DNA from 3 places in the Streptomyces sp. NPDC002835 genome. Region 3 is predicted to be linked to each of the others. Evidence: riboswitches for the same ligand, from Rfam matches in the RefSeq annotation. Region 3 holds a riboswitch; each other region holds the start of a gene.

Region 1 (4,831 bases), on a different contig from region 3:
GCACGGTGTCGGGCCGCGCCGACGAACTCTGCCGCTACGCGGTGCTGTTCGGCGACCCGCAGCTGGCGCTCAGCGCCGTCACGCGGGTGCTCGACATCACCGCGGAGGAGGTGCGGGCGGTCGCGAAGGCGCGTCTGCACCCCGAGAACAGGGCGGTGCTGGTCTACGAACCTGTCGCCGCGGAAGAGACCGAAGCGGCCGACGGACACGAGCACGAAGGGACGGACCAGTGAGCGACGCTGCCGTGACCATGGACTTCCATCCGCAGCCGGCCCCGGGCACCGCCCGGCCCTGGGCCTTCCCGGCCCCCGAGCGCGGCACGCTCGACAACGGCCTGACGGTGCTGCGCTGCCACCGGCCCGGCCAGCAGGTGGTGGCGGTCGAGGTCTGCCTCGACGCCCCGCTGGACGCCGAGCCCGAGGGCCTCGACGGCGTCGCCACGATCATGGCGCGCGCCCTGTCGGAGGGCACCGACAAGCACTCCGCGGAGGAGTTCGCCGCCGAACTGGAGCGCTGCGGCGCCACCCTGGACGCCCACGCCGACCACCCCGGGGTCCGGGTGTCGCTGGAGGTCCCGGTCTCCCGGCTCCCCAAGGCGCTCGGTCTGCTCGCCGAGGCGCTGCGGACCCCCGCCTTCGCGGAGAGCGAGGTCGAGCGGCTGGTCCGCAACCGCCTCGACGAGATCCCGCACGAGACGGCGAACCCGGGCCGCCGTGCCGCCAAGCAGCTCTCCAAGGAGCTCTTCCCGGCCGCGCTGCGCGTCTCGCGCCCCCGCCAGGGCACCGAGGAGACGGTGGCCCGTATCGACGCCGCGGCCGTGCGCGCCTTCTTCGAGGCCCATGTGCGCCCCGCGACGGCGACCGCCGTGATCGTCGGCGACCTCACCGGCGTCGACCTGGACGCCGTGCTCGGCGACTCGCTCGGCACCTGGACGGGCGACAAGGCCGCCCCGCACCCGGTGCCCGCGATCACCGCCGACGACACCGGCCGCGTGATCGTCGTGGACCGTCCCGGGGCCGTGCAGACCCAGGTGCTCGTCGGCCGGGTCGGAGCCGACCGTCACGACCGTGTCTGGCCCGCCCAGGTGCTCGGCACGTACTGCCTCGGCGGCACCCTCACCTCCCGCCTCGACCGCGTACTGCGCGAGGAGAAGGGCTACACCTACGGCGTACGGGCCTTCGGACAGGTGCTGCTCTCCGCGCCGGACGGCTCGGGCGCGGCCATGCTCGCCATCAGCGGCTCGGTGGACACGCCCAACACCGGCCCCGCGCTGGACGACCTGTGGAAGGTGCTCCGCACGCTCGCGGCCGAGGGCCTCACCGACGCCGAACGTGACGTCGCCGTGCAGAACCTGGTGGGCGTCGCCCCGCTGAAGTACGAGACGGCGGCCTCCGTCGCGGGCACCCTGGCCGACCAGGTCGAGCAGCACCTCCCGGACGACTACCAGGCCCAGTTGTACGTACGGCTGGCGGAGACCGGCACGGTGGAGGCGACCGCGGCCGTGGTCAACGCCTTCCCGGTGGACCGGCTTGTCACGGTGCTCGTCGGCGACGCGTCGCAGATCGCCGAACCCGTCAAGGCGCTCGGCATCGGCGAAGTGAGGGTTGTCACGGGCTGAACGGAAGCCGCCGATCGGGCAGCAGGCCGAAACCGGCGGATCGCCCGTCAGGCGCAGACAAGCGGAACCCCGGCTTCGGATCGTTTGCCGGGGTTCCGTCGTATGCCCGTTTTGCGGGAGAGGTTGCCTGTCTGCCCTGTGGCATGCGCTACAAAACGGGCTGTCCGTTTGGCGATTGACGGACGAGATGCCTAGCGTCGGTCCGGCTGTTCGTCTGAAGATCGTCGCGCCCGCGGCGTCGGGCAGTCATCGCCGAGTCCCCGTCAGGCGCGAGCCTGGGGAGCCGGGGACCCAATCAGTCCCTGGGGTGAATCGGACACCTTCGCCCGAGCGGAGGCGCCCGTAGGAGACCTTCCTGCTCCGAACCCGTCAGCTAACCCGGTAGGCGAGAAGGAAGGAAAGGATCAGCCTCTCCATGGCGTTCACCCGTGCCACCGGGAAGCATCGTGCCCCGAGCCGCCTGACGCGCAGGAGCGCGAAACTGGCCGGCGCCGCCGCACTCGCCACCACCGGCGTCGTCGGAACCCTCGCCTCCCCGGCTCTCGCCGCAGACGCTTCCGCCCTCTCCGCCGAGGACACCGGCCTCACCCAGATCATCACCATGGGCTCGCTCGCCGACGAGATAGCCGACCAGGCCGCCGCGCAGAAGCAGGAGGCCGAGGAGGCCGCCGCCCAGGCCCGTGCGCGGGAGAAGGCCGCGGCGGAGGCCAAGCGCAAGGCGGAGGCGCGCGCCAAGGAGGCCCGCGAGGCCGAGGAGCGCGCCGCCCGTGAGGCCGAGCGCCGGCGGCTGAACTCCTTCCAGCTCCCCATCGCCGGCTCCTTCGTGACCACCGGCTACAAGACCGGCGGCGCCCTGTGGTCCTCCGGCTCCCACTCCGGCGTCGACTTCCGCGCCCCGTCCGGCAGTTCCGTCGTGTCCGTGGGCTCCGGCACCGTCGTCGAGGCCGGCTGGGACGGCGCGTACGGCAACAGCGTCGTGATCCGGATGAACGACGGCACCTACACGCAGTACGGCCACCTGGCGTCCATCGGCGTCTTCGCCGGCCAGCAGGTCACGCCCGGCCAGCAGATCGGGCTCTCCGGCTCGACCGGCAACTCGACCGGGCCGCACCTGCACTTCGAGGCGCGGACCACGGCCGAGTACGGCTCCGACATCGACCCGGTCGCCTACCTGCGCTCGCACGGCGTCGCCGTCTGACCCCGGCGTCCCCGCCGTGCGGCCCGCCCGTCGCACCCGCTCGCAAGGCCCCCGGCTTCCCGCCGGGGGCCTTCGGCCTATTCCGTGCCGTTTCCGCCATTCCGCGATTGCCGTGCGTGCCAAGAGATTTCCATGGTTTCCCGGCCGCCGTCGGAAAACGGCGCACATTGCAATAGAGTCACGGGAAGACACGTCCAACGGCTGCGTTTCGCTCGGATCAAGGCGGAGGTTCGGTCATGCGTATTCCCGCGCACTCGGTATGCACGGCGATCCGCGACGACATCGTCTCCGGTGTCTTCGAACGCGGCAGCCGGCTCACCGAGGAGCAGCTCGCCCGCCGCTACGGGGTCTCCCGGGTCCCGGTGCGCGAAGCGCTGCGCACCCTGGAGTCGGAGGGGTTCGTCGTCACCCGGCGGCACGCGGGCGCCTGCGTCGCCGAGCCCACGGAGCAGGAGGCCGCCGACCTCCTGGAGGTCCGCATGCTGCTGGAGCCCCTGGGGGCGGCCCGAGCCGCACAGCGCCGTACCGAGGCACACCTCAAGGTGCTTCGAGGCCTGGTCAGGCTGGGGCAGGAGCGGGCACGCCGGGGTCAGGGCGAGGATCTGCGCTCCCTCGGCAACTGGTTCCACGAGACGCTCGCCCAGTCCTGCGGCAGCCCCGGACTGACCGCGCTGCTCACCCAGTTGCGGCACAAGATCGCCTGGATGTACGCGGTGGAGCAGCCGGCCGCGCCGGTCGAGGCATGGGCCGAGCGCGGGGCGATCGTCGACGCCGTGGCGCGCGGTGACGCCGAGCGGGCGCGGGCGCTGACGGCGCTGCACGCGGAGCGGTCCGCCGGGGCGCACCGGCTGCGGCGCACCGTGCGGGTGAGGACTTCGCAACATCCCGTAAACACCACGAGCGGCCGGAATTAACAGACGGCGTATATAAAAAGTGGTGCGGTGCTGCTTCTTTTATGGATTTCCTTTTCCCGACGGCGTCCGTGAATTCGTGGTGCTCGCGGAAAGCGCGTGGGCGGTTCCGGGAAAGCGGTGGTCCCGGGAATGCAGAACCGCGGCGCCCCCGTATCGGGGCACCGCGGTTCTGTCGTACTGAACTGAGGGGGACTCGGCTCAGACCGTCTCGGGAAGCTCGTCGAGACCCTCGGCGACCAGCTTGGCCAGACGGTCCAGGGCGGCCTCGGCGCCGTCCGCGTCGGAGGCGAGGACGATCTCCTCGCCGCCCTGCGCGCCCAGGCCGAGCACGGCGAGCATGGAGGCGGCGTTGACCGGGTTGCCGTCGGCCTTGGCGATCGTCACGGGGACGCCGGCAGCCGTCGCGGCACGGACGAAGATGGACGCGGGGCGGGCGTGAAGGCCCTCGGCCCAGCCGACATTGACGCGGCGCTCAGCCATGGTGTTGCCCTTCAAGTCTTAGCGGGTTGTCTAGACCAGTCTCTCATGTGTTCCGGCGTGCCCTCCGACCGGTCCGAGGCGGTGCCGGACCGCCCGTGCGGCCTCCTCAGACTGCCCGCCGGCAACCGGCGGCGCGACCGCTGCGCCGCGCCGTAGGCTTTGCACCATGCAGACCTCGCAGGAGCACGCCTACCCGGCTCACTGGGAAGCAGACGTGGTGCTGCGCGACGGCGGCACCGCCCGGATCAGGCCCATCACGACCGAGGACGCCGACCGGCTGGTCAGCTTCTACGAGCAGGTCTCCGACGAGTCGAAGTACTACCGCTTCTTCGCCCCCTACCCGCGGCTGTCCGCCAAGGACGTCCACCGCTTCACCCACCACGACTACGTGGACCGGGTCGGGCTCGCGGTCACGGTCGGCGGCGAGTTCATCGCCACCGTCCGCTACGACCGGATCAACGCGCAGGGCCGCCCCGCGAGCGCCCCCGCCGACGAGGCCGAGGTCGCCTTCCTCGTCCAGGACGCCCACCAGGGGCGCGGCGTCGCGTCCGCCCTGCTCGAACACATCGCGGCGGTCGCCAGGGAGCGCGGCATCCGGAGGTTCGCCGCGGAGGTGCTGCC
Region 2 (4,831 bases), on a different contig from region 3:
CCCGCACGGCCGATGATGTTCGAGTCTGTGTGGGACTGTGAGTATCTGAGGGGCGAGATGATCGAGAACCTGAGCGACGGGCGTACGTGGATCCTCTCCGGGCCCGCGAGCAGCTACGCATTCCATCTCACCGACGCCGACGAGCTCGTCCATCTCCACTGGGGCGCCCGCATCACGGCCGCCGACGCCGAGGCGCTGGCGGCGCAAGGGCCGCCGCCGTACTGGCCGTTCGAGTCCCAGCTCGACGGGCGCGAGGAGTACCCCGTCGAGGGCGGCCCCCGGTTCGTCCGCCCCGCGCTGTCGGTCCGAACCGAGTCCGTGCGCGGCACCGAATGGGCCTTCGCCGGCTGGGCCGCGGAGGACGACGAGCTGCGGCTGCGCTTCACCGACGCACAGGTCGGCCTCGGCCTGACGCTGCACTACCGGATGCGCGACGACTCCGACGTGATCGAGCGCTGGACCACCGTCGCCCACGACGGCGCCGGGCCGGACCTCGAACTGCTCCGGGCCGACGCCGCCGCCTGGACGCTGCCGCACCGGGACGCATGGCGGCTCTCCCAGCTGCACGGCCGCTGGGCCGCCGAGTCCCGGCTGGTCCGTTCCGAGATCAGCTACGGCGAGAAGATCATCGGCAGCCGGCGCGGCCACACCGGCCACCAGCACCTGCCCTGGGTGGCCCTGGACGCGGAAGGCGCCACCGAGGAGCGCGGCGAGGTGTACGGCTGCGCCCTCGGCTGGTCCGGATCGTGGCGGATCGCCGTACAGCAGCTCCCGGACAAATGCGTACAGATCACCGGCGGGGCCGGTCACGACGACTCCGGGCTGGTACTGCTCGCGCCGGGGGAGACCTACACCTCGCCCGTCTTCGCGGGGCTGTGGAGCGACGGCGGGTTCGGCGGCGCCAGCAGGGCGTGGCACGCCTGGCAGCTCGCCCATGTGATCCCCGGCGCCCAGGAGGCGCGTCCGGTGCTCTACAACTCCTGGGAGGCCACCGGCTTCGACATCTCGGAGCAGCAGCAGCTGGCCCTCGCCCGGCTGGCCGCGGGGATCGGCGTCGAGCTTTTCGTCGTGGACGACGCCTGGTTCGGGCGGCGCACCAGCGACCGCGCCGGACTCGGCGACTGGACGCCGAACCCGGACCGCTTCCCCGGCGGCCTCGCGCCGCTCGCCCGCGAAGTCCACGGTCTCGGCATGCGGTTCGGGATCTGGGTGGAGCCCGAGATGGTCAACGCGGACAGCGACCTCTACCGCGCCCACCCCGACTGGGTGCAGCACCATCCGGGACGCACGCGCACCGAATTCCGCAACCAGCTCGTACTGAATCTCGCGCGCGAGGACGTCCGGGAGCATCTGTGGAAGCAGCTCGACGCCCTGCTGTCCGGCGCGCCCGTCGACTATGTGAAGTGGGACTTCAACCGCTGCTTCACCGACGCGGGCTGGCCGGGGGAGCCGTATCCGCAGAAGCTGTGGACCGGGCACGTCGAGGGCTTCTACGCCCTGCTGGACCGGCTGCGGGCCGCGCATCCGGGCGTCGCCTTCGAGTCCTGCTCCGGCGGCGGCGGCCGGATCGACCTCGGGGTCCTCGGCCGCACCGACCAGGTGTGGACCTCGGACAACACGGACCCGCTGGACCGGCTCGCCGTCCAGCACGGCTTCAGCCAGCTGCACCCGGCCCGGGTCATGGCGGCCTGGGTGACCGACAGCCCCAACGCCCAGCTCAACGGCCGCCGGAGCAGTCTGCGCTTCCGCTTCGTCAGCGCCATGGCCGGGGTACTGGGCGTCGGGGGAGACCTCGCACAGTGGAGCGAGGCGGAACTGTCGGAGGCGGCTGACTGGATCCGGCTCTACAAGGAGATCAGGCCGCTCGTCCAGCACGGGGAGCTGTACCGGCTGCGGGCCCCGGAGGGCGGGCTGAGCGCCGTGCAGTACGTCCGGGGCGACGAGACGGTCGTGCTCGCGCTGCTCGAGGCGCAGCGGTACGGCGAGCGGCCGCCGGCGCTCCGGCTGCGCGGCCTCGACCCGGCCGCCGCCTACGCGTGCGTGGACACCGGAGCGGTCCATCGGGGCGCGGTGCTGCTGCACCACGGACTGCACACCGGACTGAAGGGTGACATGGACGCCACCGTGATCCGGCTCAGGCGGGCGTGGACCGCGGTCGTAGTGCGGCACTAGATGGCCAAATGCTTCTTCTGTCCGAATTGGCTGGTTCGGCATAACGTGCCCCGTAAGCGGGGGAGATGGTCCCCGGCTGGTGAGCAGCGTCATATTCGTGACGTTGTGTGGCCGGGACCGGCGGGCCAATTCCGTAACCGGCAAGGCAATTGAAGGACCGTCGTCCACGGAGGGTGACCGGAAATCCCCGGTGATATCGGGCTCTGCATTGATCGTGGAAAATCCTCGCTTGTCCACGACTGCCCGACTCGCCTACGGTCACGCTCAATCCGGACGGAACGCCTAATCCTGCCGCCGCCCGGAATTCGAACCCACCCACGTGTGGCAGGAGCGGGGGACCCAGGTAGTACGCCGATTCCGGGAAAACCGGACGGCTTGGGGTGAAGTCGTACAAGCAGTGCGACCGGGCATCTCCAGCCCGAACCCGACAGCTCACCTCGTAGGCGCCGGAGAGGAATGCGCCATGCCCGCGAAGGGTAAGCACCGTCGTCCCAAGTTCAACCCGTTCACCCGCGGCTTCGTCGTCGCCGGCACGGGCGGCGCCGTCATCGCGCTCCCGCTGATCGGCGCCACGACCGCCACCGCGGCCCCCGCCCCGGCGGCGGCACCGGTCGCCGCACCCCAGCAGGCCGCCGCCCCGGCGCTGGCCGCCCCGGCCCTCGCCGAGTCGGCGCTGCCGGCCGCCAAGAAGGCCCCGAAGACGTACACCGTCGTCGCCGGCGACTACCTGTCGAAGATCGCCGAAGAGCAGAGCGTCCGCGGCGGCTGGAAGCAGCTCTTCAACGACAACCGCCGCGCCATCGGCTCCGACCCGTCGCTGATCCACCCGGGTCTGGAGCTGACGATCGGCGCCAAGTCCAAGGCGAAGAACGACCCCGAGCCCCGCGCCGAGTCCAAGCCGCGCCCGTCGCGCGACGACTCGCGGGCCGCCGCTCCGCAGGCCCAGGCCCCGGCGAAGAAGGCGCCCGCGAAGCCGGCTCCCGCGAAGGAGGCCGCGGCCCCGGCGTCCGCGTCCGGCTTCAGCGCCCCGGTCGACGCGGCCGTCACCACGCCGTACCGCGCCTCCGGCGCGATGTGGTCCAGCGGTTACCACACCGGCGTCGACTTCGCCGCCCCGACCGGCAGCTCCGTCAAGGCCGTCGGTGCGGGCACCGTCGTCTCCGCCGGCTGGAGCGGCGCGTACGGCAACGAGGTCGTCATCCAGCACACGGACGGCACCTACTCCCAGTACGCCCACCTCTCCTCCCTGGCCGTCTCCGGCGGACAGTCCGTGAGCGGCGGGCAGCAGATCGGCCTGTCCGGTTCCACCGGCAACTCCTCCGGCCCGCACCTGCACTTCGAGGTCCGCACCGGCCCGTCCTACGGCTCGGACATCGACCCGCTGGCCTACCTGCGGGAGCACGGCGTCTCCCTCTGACCCGTGCGGCCCACCGTCCGGCAATTCCGGAAATCCCCGTTCCGTCCTGGCGGAGCGGGGACTTCCGCGTATTCCGGCCCGCCGGAAACTGACGGGTGGTAAAGATCACCCCCCGTCAACCCCTCCTTACGGTCGCGTAGGTCACATCCATAAAGGAAAGATGTGCCCTTGTGGCAGACGATTCGAGAACAGAGAACAGTGGCGCATTCGGGTCGTACGCGGCGATCGGTGACAGCTTCACCGAGGGCGTGGGCGACCCGGGGCCCGACGGCGGCTTCGTCGGGTGGGCGGACCGTTTCGCGGTCCTGCTCGCCGACCGAAGGCCGGAGCACAGCTTCCGCTACGCCAACCTCGCCGTGCGCGGGCGGCTCCTCGACCAGATCGTCGACGAGCAGGTGCCGAGGGCCCGGGAGCTCGCGCCCGACCTCGTCACCTTCTGCGCCGGCGGCAACGACATCATCCGCCCGGGCTCCGACCCGGACGACGTGGCCGAACGCTTCGAGCGGGCCGTCGCCGACCTCACGGCCTCGGTCGGCACGGTCATGGTGACGACCGGCTTCGACACCCGGAACGTGCCCGTCCTGCGCCATCTGCGCGGCAAGATCGCCACGTACACGGCGCATGTGCGGGCCATCGCCGACCGGTACGACTGCCCGGTGCTGGACCTGTGGTCGCTCAAGTCCGTCCAGGACCGGCGGGCCTGGGACGCCGACCGGCTGCACCTGTCGCCCGAGGGGCACACCCGGGTCGCGCTCCGCGCGGCACAGGTCCTCGGACTCGACGTGCCCGCCGACCCCGACCAGCCGTGGCCGCCGCTGCCCCCGCGCGGGGCGCTGGAGGTGCGCAGGGACGACATCCAATGGGCGCGCGAGTACCTGGCGCCCTGGATCGGACGACGGCTGCGCGGCGAGAGCTCCGGCGACCACGTCGAGGCCAAGCGCCCGGACCTGCTGCCGCTCTGAGGGCGGCGGAGGACGGCGGATGACGGGGAGGTCAGGGGAGGTCAGCGGGGGTCCGGGCGGGGGTCCGGTCGAGTGCGGCCGGGGCGGGGATCCGTTCGAGGACGCCGCCCGCGAAGACGTCGTACAGCGGCAGCGTCTCCAGGTGGACATAGCCGATGTGGCAGTCGCACACGGCGAGCGGGCAGGCGCGGGGGCGCAGCGCCCGGCGGTACGAACCGTCGTAGAGGTTGCCCAGTTCGGCGGGGACGAAGTGGCAGCGGCGGACCGTCCCGTCGCCGTC
Region 3 (4,831 bases):
CAGTCGTAGGAGCCCGGCCCCGTCGCGCCCCACACGTACGGCTTGCCGAGCGCCCTGTACGCGTACGCGACGGCCTGGGCGGCCCGGCTGTTCGGGGCCCGCAGCGGGCTCCGGGGGGCGTCGGCGCGGTCGGCGCGGGCGGGCGCCCGGGTGGAGCCGCCGTCGTTGTACGCGGCGCGCTGCTCGGCGGTGAGCCTGGCCAGCAGCCGTTCGGCGGCCGCGAGTTTGCCGCGCACCGTGGCCTTGTGACCGGCCAGTTCCTTGCGGCGGGCCTCCAGCGTGGCGACCTTCTCCGCGGCCTGCTCCTTGAGGTCTGCCAGCTCCCTCAGTTGGCGCCGGACCCCGGCGATCGTGGCGGCCTGCCGGGCGCCGACCCGTTCGGCGCGGGCGGCGCGCTCCAGGTAGTCCTCCGGGTCGGAGGTGAGGGCGAGGCGCAGTCCGGGATCCATGCCGCCGTCGCGGTACTGGGCCGTGGCGACCGAACCGAGCGCGTTGCGGGAGGCGTTGAGCCGCTCGGTCCTGCGCGCGGCCTCGTCGCGCAGCGCGTCGAGCGACCTGCGGGCGCTCGACGTCTGCTCCTTGGCGCCGTTGTAGTTCTCGGTGGCGGCCTCCGCCTCCCGGTACAGCTTGTCGACCCGGATCTTGACCTGAGCGGGGGTGAGGCGGGGCTCGGCCTGGACCGTGCCCTCGAACGCGGTGCCGGTCGCCGCGCCGGCGAGGGCGAGGGTGACCGCGGTACGGGCGGCCGGCCCGCCGAACAGGCGCGGCCTTGGTTTCCGGTGGGTTGCCACGAGGGCTTCCACGTCCTTCCGTCGATCGCTGCCCGCCGTTCGCGTCCGGCGGCGGGCCGCACAGGGGAGCGGCCCACCGCCGGACATCCCGGCGGTGGCGGCCGAGTGCCGTCCGGCTGTACGACGGCTGGTGGGGAGTCGGCCACCTGAGGAAGGACGCTAGACGCCGCGGTCACGGGGGCGGGGCGGAAGGACCGCAAAGTACCGAAGATGGACGCTTGGGACCGGTTGCCGACCACCCGATGGACGTCACGGTTCCGCATTGCCGCGGCCTGCCGACCGATGCGGCGGAGCGGGCCCACCTGCCCGACGGGCGGTGGTATGGGGAGGGTTAGGCTCCGGCCATGGACGTACTCATCAATGTCTTCGTCGCCCTGCACATCATTGGTATCGCCTCGCTGCTGGGCGGATTCCTGACCCAGATGAAGGCGATGGGGGAGGGCACGGCCCGCTTCAACCCGGCGATGCTGCACGGCGCGCTGACCATGCTGGTCACGGGCGTGGCGCTGGTGGGTCTGAACCAGGCGGACGACCAGACGGTGAACAACCTCAAGATCGGCGTCAAGCTGGCGGTCCTGGTGGTGATCCTCGGCCTCGTCTACGTCAAGCGGGACGAGGAGAGGGTCGACAAGGCGCTGTTCGGCGCGGTCGGCGGCCTGACCATGGTCAACATCTTCATCGCCACCCTCTGGACCTGATCCGGGCCGGACATACCGGTGCCCGGGCGGCTCGGCCGCCCGGGCACTCGTGCGACCGGGGTCAGGCGGGGCGGACGCTGCCGTAGATCGGCATGTAGAAGATGGACTCCTCGCGGACGTTCGTGCCCGGCTTGGGGGCGTGGATCATCTTGCCGTCGCCGATGTAGATCCCGACGTGGCTGATGTCGTCGTAGAAGAAGACCAGGTCGCCGGGGAGCAGATCCGCCGTCGCGACGCGGGTGCCGACCTTCACCTGGTCCCAGGTGGTGCGCGGCAGGTCCACGCCGGCCGCCTTCCAGGCGGCCGCGGTGAGGCCGGAGCAGTCGTACGAGCTCGGGCCCGTCGCGCCCCACACGTACGGCTTGCCGATCTGGGCGCGGGCGAAGGCGAGGACCTTGTCGGCCTTGGCCGCGTAGGTGCCGTCGTCCGTGCCGGTCCCGGTGCCGGTGTCCGTACCAGTGTCCGTCCCCGGGTCGGTGGTGCCGGGGTCCGTGCTCGGGGCCGTCTCGCGCTCCTGGGCCTGCCGCTCGGCCTCCGCCCTGGCGGCGGCCTCGGCCGCGGCCTTCGCCTCGGCCTTGCGGCGGGCCTCCTCCTCCTTCTTCCGCTCGATCGCGGCGAGCCGTGCCTTCTCCTCCGCCGTCAGCGTCGACAGCAGGGTGCGCGCCTCCGCGAGCTTGGTCTGCACCGTCTGCTTGCTGGTGCGCAGCGCCTCCTGGGAGTCCGTGAGGGACTCGAGGCGCTTCGTCGCCGCCGCGCGCTGCTTGGCCGCCGCCGCCCGCTCGGTCTCGTACTCGCTGACCGCGGTGCGCTGCTGGGCCGTCATCCGGTCCATCAGCTGCGTCTGGTCGAAGTACGCCTGCGGGCTGTCCGCGAACATCAGCGCGGCGGTGGGCGTGACGGAACCGGTGCGGTACTGCGCGGCCGCGTAGTTGCCGAGCTCGCGGCGGGACTCGTTCAGCTTCTCGGTGCGCTTGGCCGCCTCGTCGAGGAGCTGGTCCACCTCTTGGCGCTTCTCCGCGGTGGCTTCCTTCGCCTTGTTGTACTCCTGCGTGGCGCTGCCGGCCTGCCGGTACAGGTCGTCGACCTTCTTCTGCACCTCTTCGATGCTGGGCTTCGGCTCGGCGGGCGCGGCCGTCGCGCTCTGCGTGGAGAGCAGGGTCACACCCGCGAGGGCTGCCGTGGTGAATCCGACGGCGGAGGACGGTTTGGTGCTTCGGCTGCGGGGCTTGCGATGCGACGCCAAGGCCGGCATCTCCTTCTTCCGTGGACCGCCTACCGGGTTAGCTGTCGGGTTCGGGCGAACGGAAGGTGCCCTACGGACCGAGTGGCGCGCGGTCCGATTCACCCCGGTGGTACTGGGTCCTCCCGTGTCGAGGACGGTGTCGGGAGGGTGGGTCCCCGGTTCCGGACTCCGTTGCCGGAGGCCGGATTCGGCGCAGGCCGCCCGTTCGGCGTGGTTCGCCGGGAGGGGTGCGGGCCGCCTGGTCGAGCACGCTAGCCAACTCGTGCAGCCGCTGTGAAGGTTGATGTTCGATATGTCCGATACATTTTCGTGACCTTTTTCGGCGGATGGTCCCCGGCCCGGCTCCGGAGGCGGATTCGTCGCCTGGCGGAATCGCGCCGTCACCGACCGTCGCCCGCCGCCGGTCTTCGGCGTGCGGCCACGGTTGTCGGTGCGGCCGCCTAGACTCGTTAGGCGATGAGCAGCCTCTTTGACGACAGCTTCCTGGCGGACCTTCAGCCCCAAGCGGACGAGCATCCGCCGCCGCCCGAGGATTCGGCTCCGGAGCAGATCCCGGACGACCTCTTCCAGGGCGCCTTCGACGTGCCCCCGGCCCGCGACGGGTACTACCGCGACGGCGCGCCGCGCCCCGTGGTGGACCCCGCCGCGCTCCTCGACGGGCTGAACGAACAGCAGCGCGCCGCTGTCGTGCACACAGGGTCACCCCTGCTCATCGTGGCCGGCGCCGGCTCCGGCAAGACGCGGGTGCTCACGCACCGCATCGCGCATCTGCTCGGGACCCGCCATGTGCACCCCGGCCAGATACTGGCGATCACCTTCACCAACAAGGCCGCCGGCGAGATGAAGGAGCGCGTCGAGCAGCTGGTGGGCCCGCGCGCCAACGCCATGTGGGTCATGACCTTCCACAGCGCGTGCGTGCGCATCCTGCGCCGCGAGTCCAAGAAGCTGGGCTTCACCTCGTCGTTCTCGATCTACGACGCCGCCGACTCGAAGCGGCTGATGTCGCTGGTCTGCCGCGATCTGGACCTCGACCCGAAGAAGTTCCCGCCGAAGTCCTTCAGCGCCAAGATCTCGAACCTGAAGAACGAGCTGATCGACGAGGAGACCTTCGCCGACCAGGCCCAGGCCGGTTTCGAGAAGACGCTCGCCGAGGCGTACCGGATGTACCAGGCGCGGCTGCGCGAGGCCAACGCCCTGGACTTCGACGACATCATCATGACGACGGTCCACCTCCTCCAGGCCTTCCCGGACGTCGCCGAGCACTACCGCCGCCGCTTCCGGCACGTCCTCGTCGACGAGTACCAGGACACCAACCACGCGCAGTACACGCTCGTGCGCGAGCTGGTGGGCACCGGCTACGAGGACCTGGACCCGGCCGAGCTCTGCGTCGTCGGCGACGCCGACCAGTCGATCTACGCCTTCCGCGGCGCGACCATCCGCAACATCCTCCAGTTCGAGGAGGACTACCCGGACGCGACGACGATCCTGCTGGAGCAGAACTACCGCTCCACCCAGACGATCCTGTCCGCCGCCAACGCCGTCATCGAGCGCAACGAGTCCCGCCGCCCCAAGAACCTGTGGACCAACGCGGGCGAGGGCGCCCAGATCACCGGCTACGTCGCGGACACCGAGCACGACGAGGCCCAGTTCGTCGCCGACGAGATCGACCGGCTCACCGACCAGGGCGAGGCGAAGGCAGGCGACGTCGCCGTCTTCTACCGCACGAACGCCCAGTCGCGTGTCTTCGAGGAGATCTTCATCCGCGTCGGCCTGCCCTACAAGGTCGTCGGCGGGGTGCGCTTCTACGAGCGCAAGGAGGTCCGCGACGTGCTGGCCTATCTGCGCGTCCTGGCCAACCCCGAGGACAACGTTCCGCTGCGCCGCATCCTGAACGTGCCGAAGCGCGGCATCGGTGAGCGCGCGGAGGCGATGGTCGACGGCCTCGCGCTCCGCGAGAAGATCACCTTCCCGCAGGCCCTCAAGCGGGTCGACGAGGCGTACGGCATGGCGGCCCGCTCCGCCAACGCGGTCAAGCGGTTCAACGTGCTTATGGAGGAGCTGCGGACCATCGTCGACTCGGGCGCCGGCCCGGCCGTCGT

What was found. A riboswitch is a leader RNA that binds a small molecule or an ion and turns the genes downstream of it on or off. The one in region 3 is predicted to bind cyclic di-AMP.
Region 1: another riboswitch for cyclic di-AMP. It lies ahead of ACWD01_RS22455 (M23 family metallopeptidase); the one in region 3 lies ahead of ACWD01_RS12375 (NlpC/P60 family protein).
Region 2: another riboswitch for cyclic di-AMP. It lies ahead of ACWD01_RS17950 (M23 family metallopeptidase); the one in region 3 lies ahead of ACWD01_RS12375 (NlpC/P60 family protein).

What each region holds. Positions count from the first base shown of each region.
Region 1 is NZ_JBSFUW010000021.1:53,127-57,957, reverse strand. Features, by position in the region: gene ACWD01_RS22465 (M16 family metallopeptidase) at 1-233, shown strand, start outside; gene ACWD01_RS22460 (M16 family metallopeptidase) at 251-1,618, shown strand; cyclic di-AMP (ydaO/yuaA leader) riboswitch at 1,859-2,020, shown strand; gene ACWD01_RS22455 (M23 family metallopeptidase) at 2,034-2,816, shown strand; gene ACWD01_RS22450 (GntR family transcriptional regulator) at 3,053-3,730, shown strand; gene ACWD01_RS22445 (HPr family phosphocarrier protein) at 3,929-4,210, opposite strand; gene ACWD01_RS22440 (GNAT family N-acetyltransferase) at 4,377-4,831, shown strand, end outside.
Region 2 is NZ_JBSFUW010000014.1:147,475-152,305, reverse strand. Features, by position in the region: gene ACWD01_RS17955 (alpha-galactosidase) at 58-2,172, shown strand; cyclic di-AMP (ydaO/yuaA leader) riboswitch at 2,475-2,633, shown strand; gene ACWD01_RS17950 (M23 family metallopeptidase) at 2,636-3,589, shown strand; gene ACWD01_RS17945 (SGNH/GDSL hydrolase family protein) at 3,760-4,551, shown strand; gene ACWD01_RS17940 (STM4011 family radical SAM protein) at 4,583-4,831, opposite strand, start outside.
Region 3 is NZ_JBSFUW010000009.1:79,524-84,354, reverse strand. Features, by position in the region: gene ACWD01_RS12385 (NlpC/P60 family protein) at 1-791, opposite strand, end outside; gene ACWD01_RS12380 (hypothetical protein) at 1,136-1,489, shown strand; gene ACWD01_RS12375 (NlpC/P60 family protein) at 1,551-2,741, opposite strand; cyclic di-AMP (ydaO/yuaA leader) riboswitch at 2,744-2,935, opposite strand; gene pcrA (DNA helicase PcrA) at 3,189-4,831, shown strand, end outside.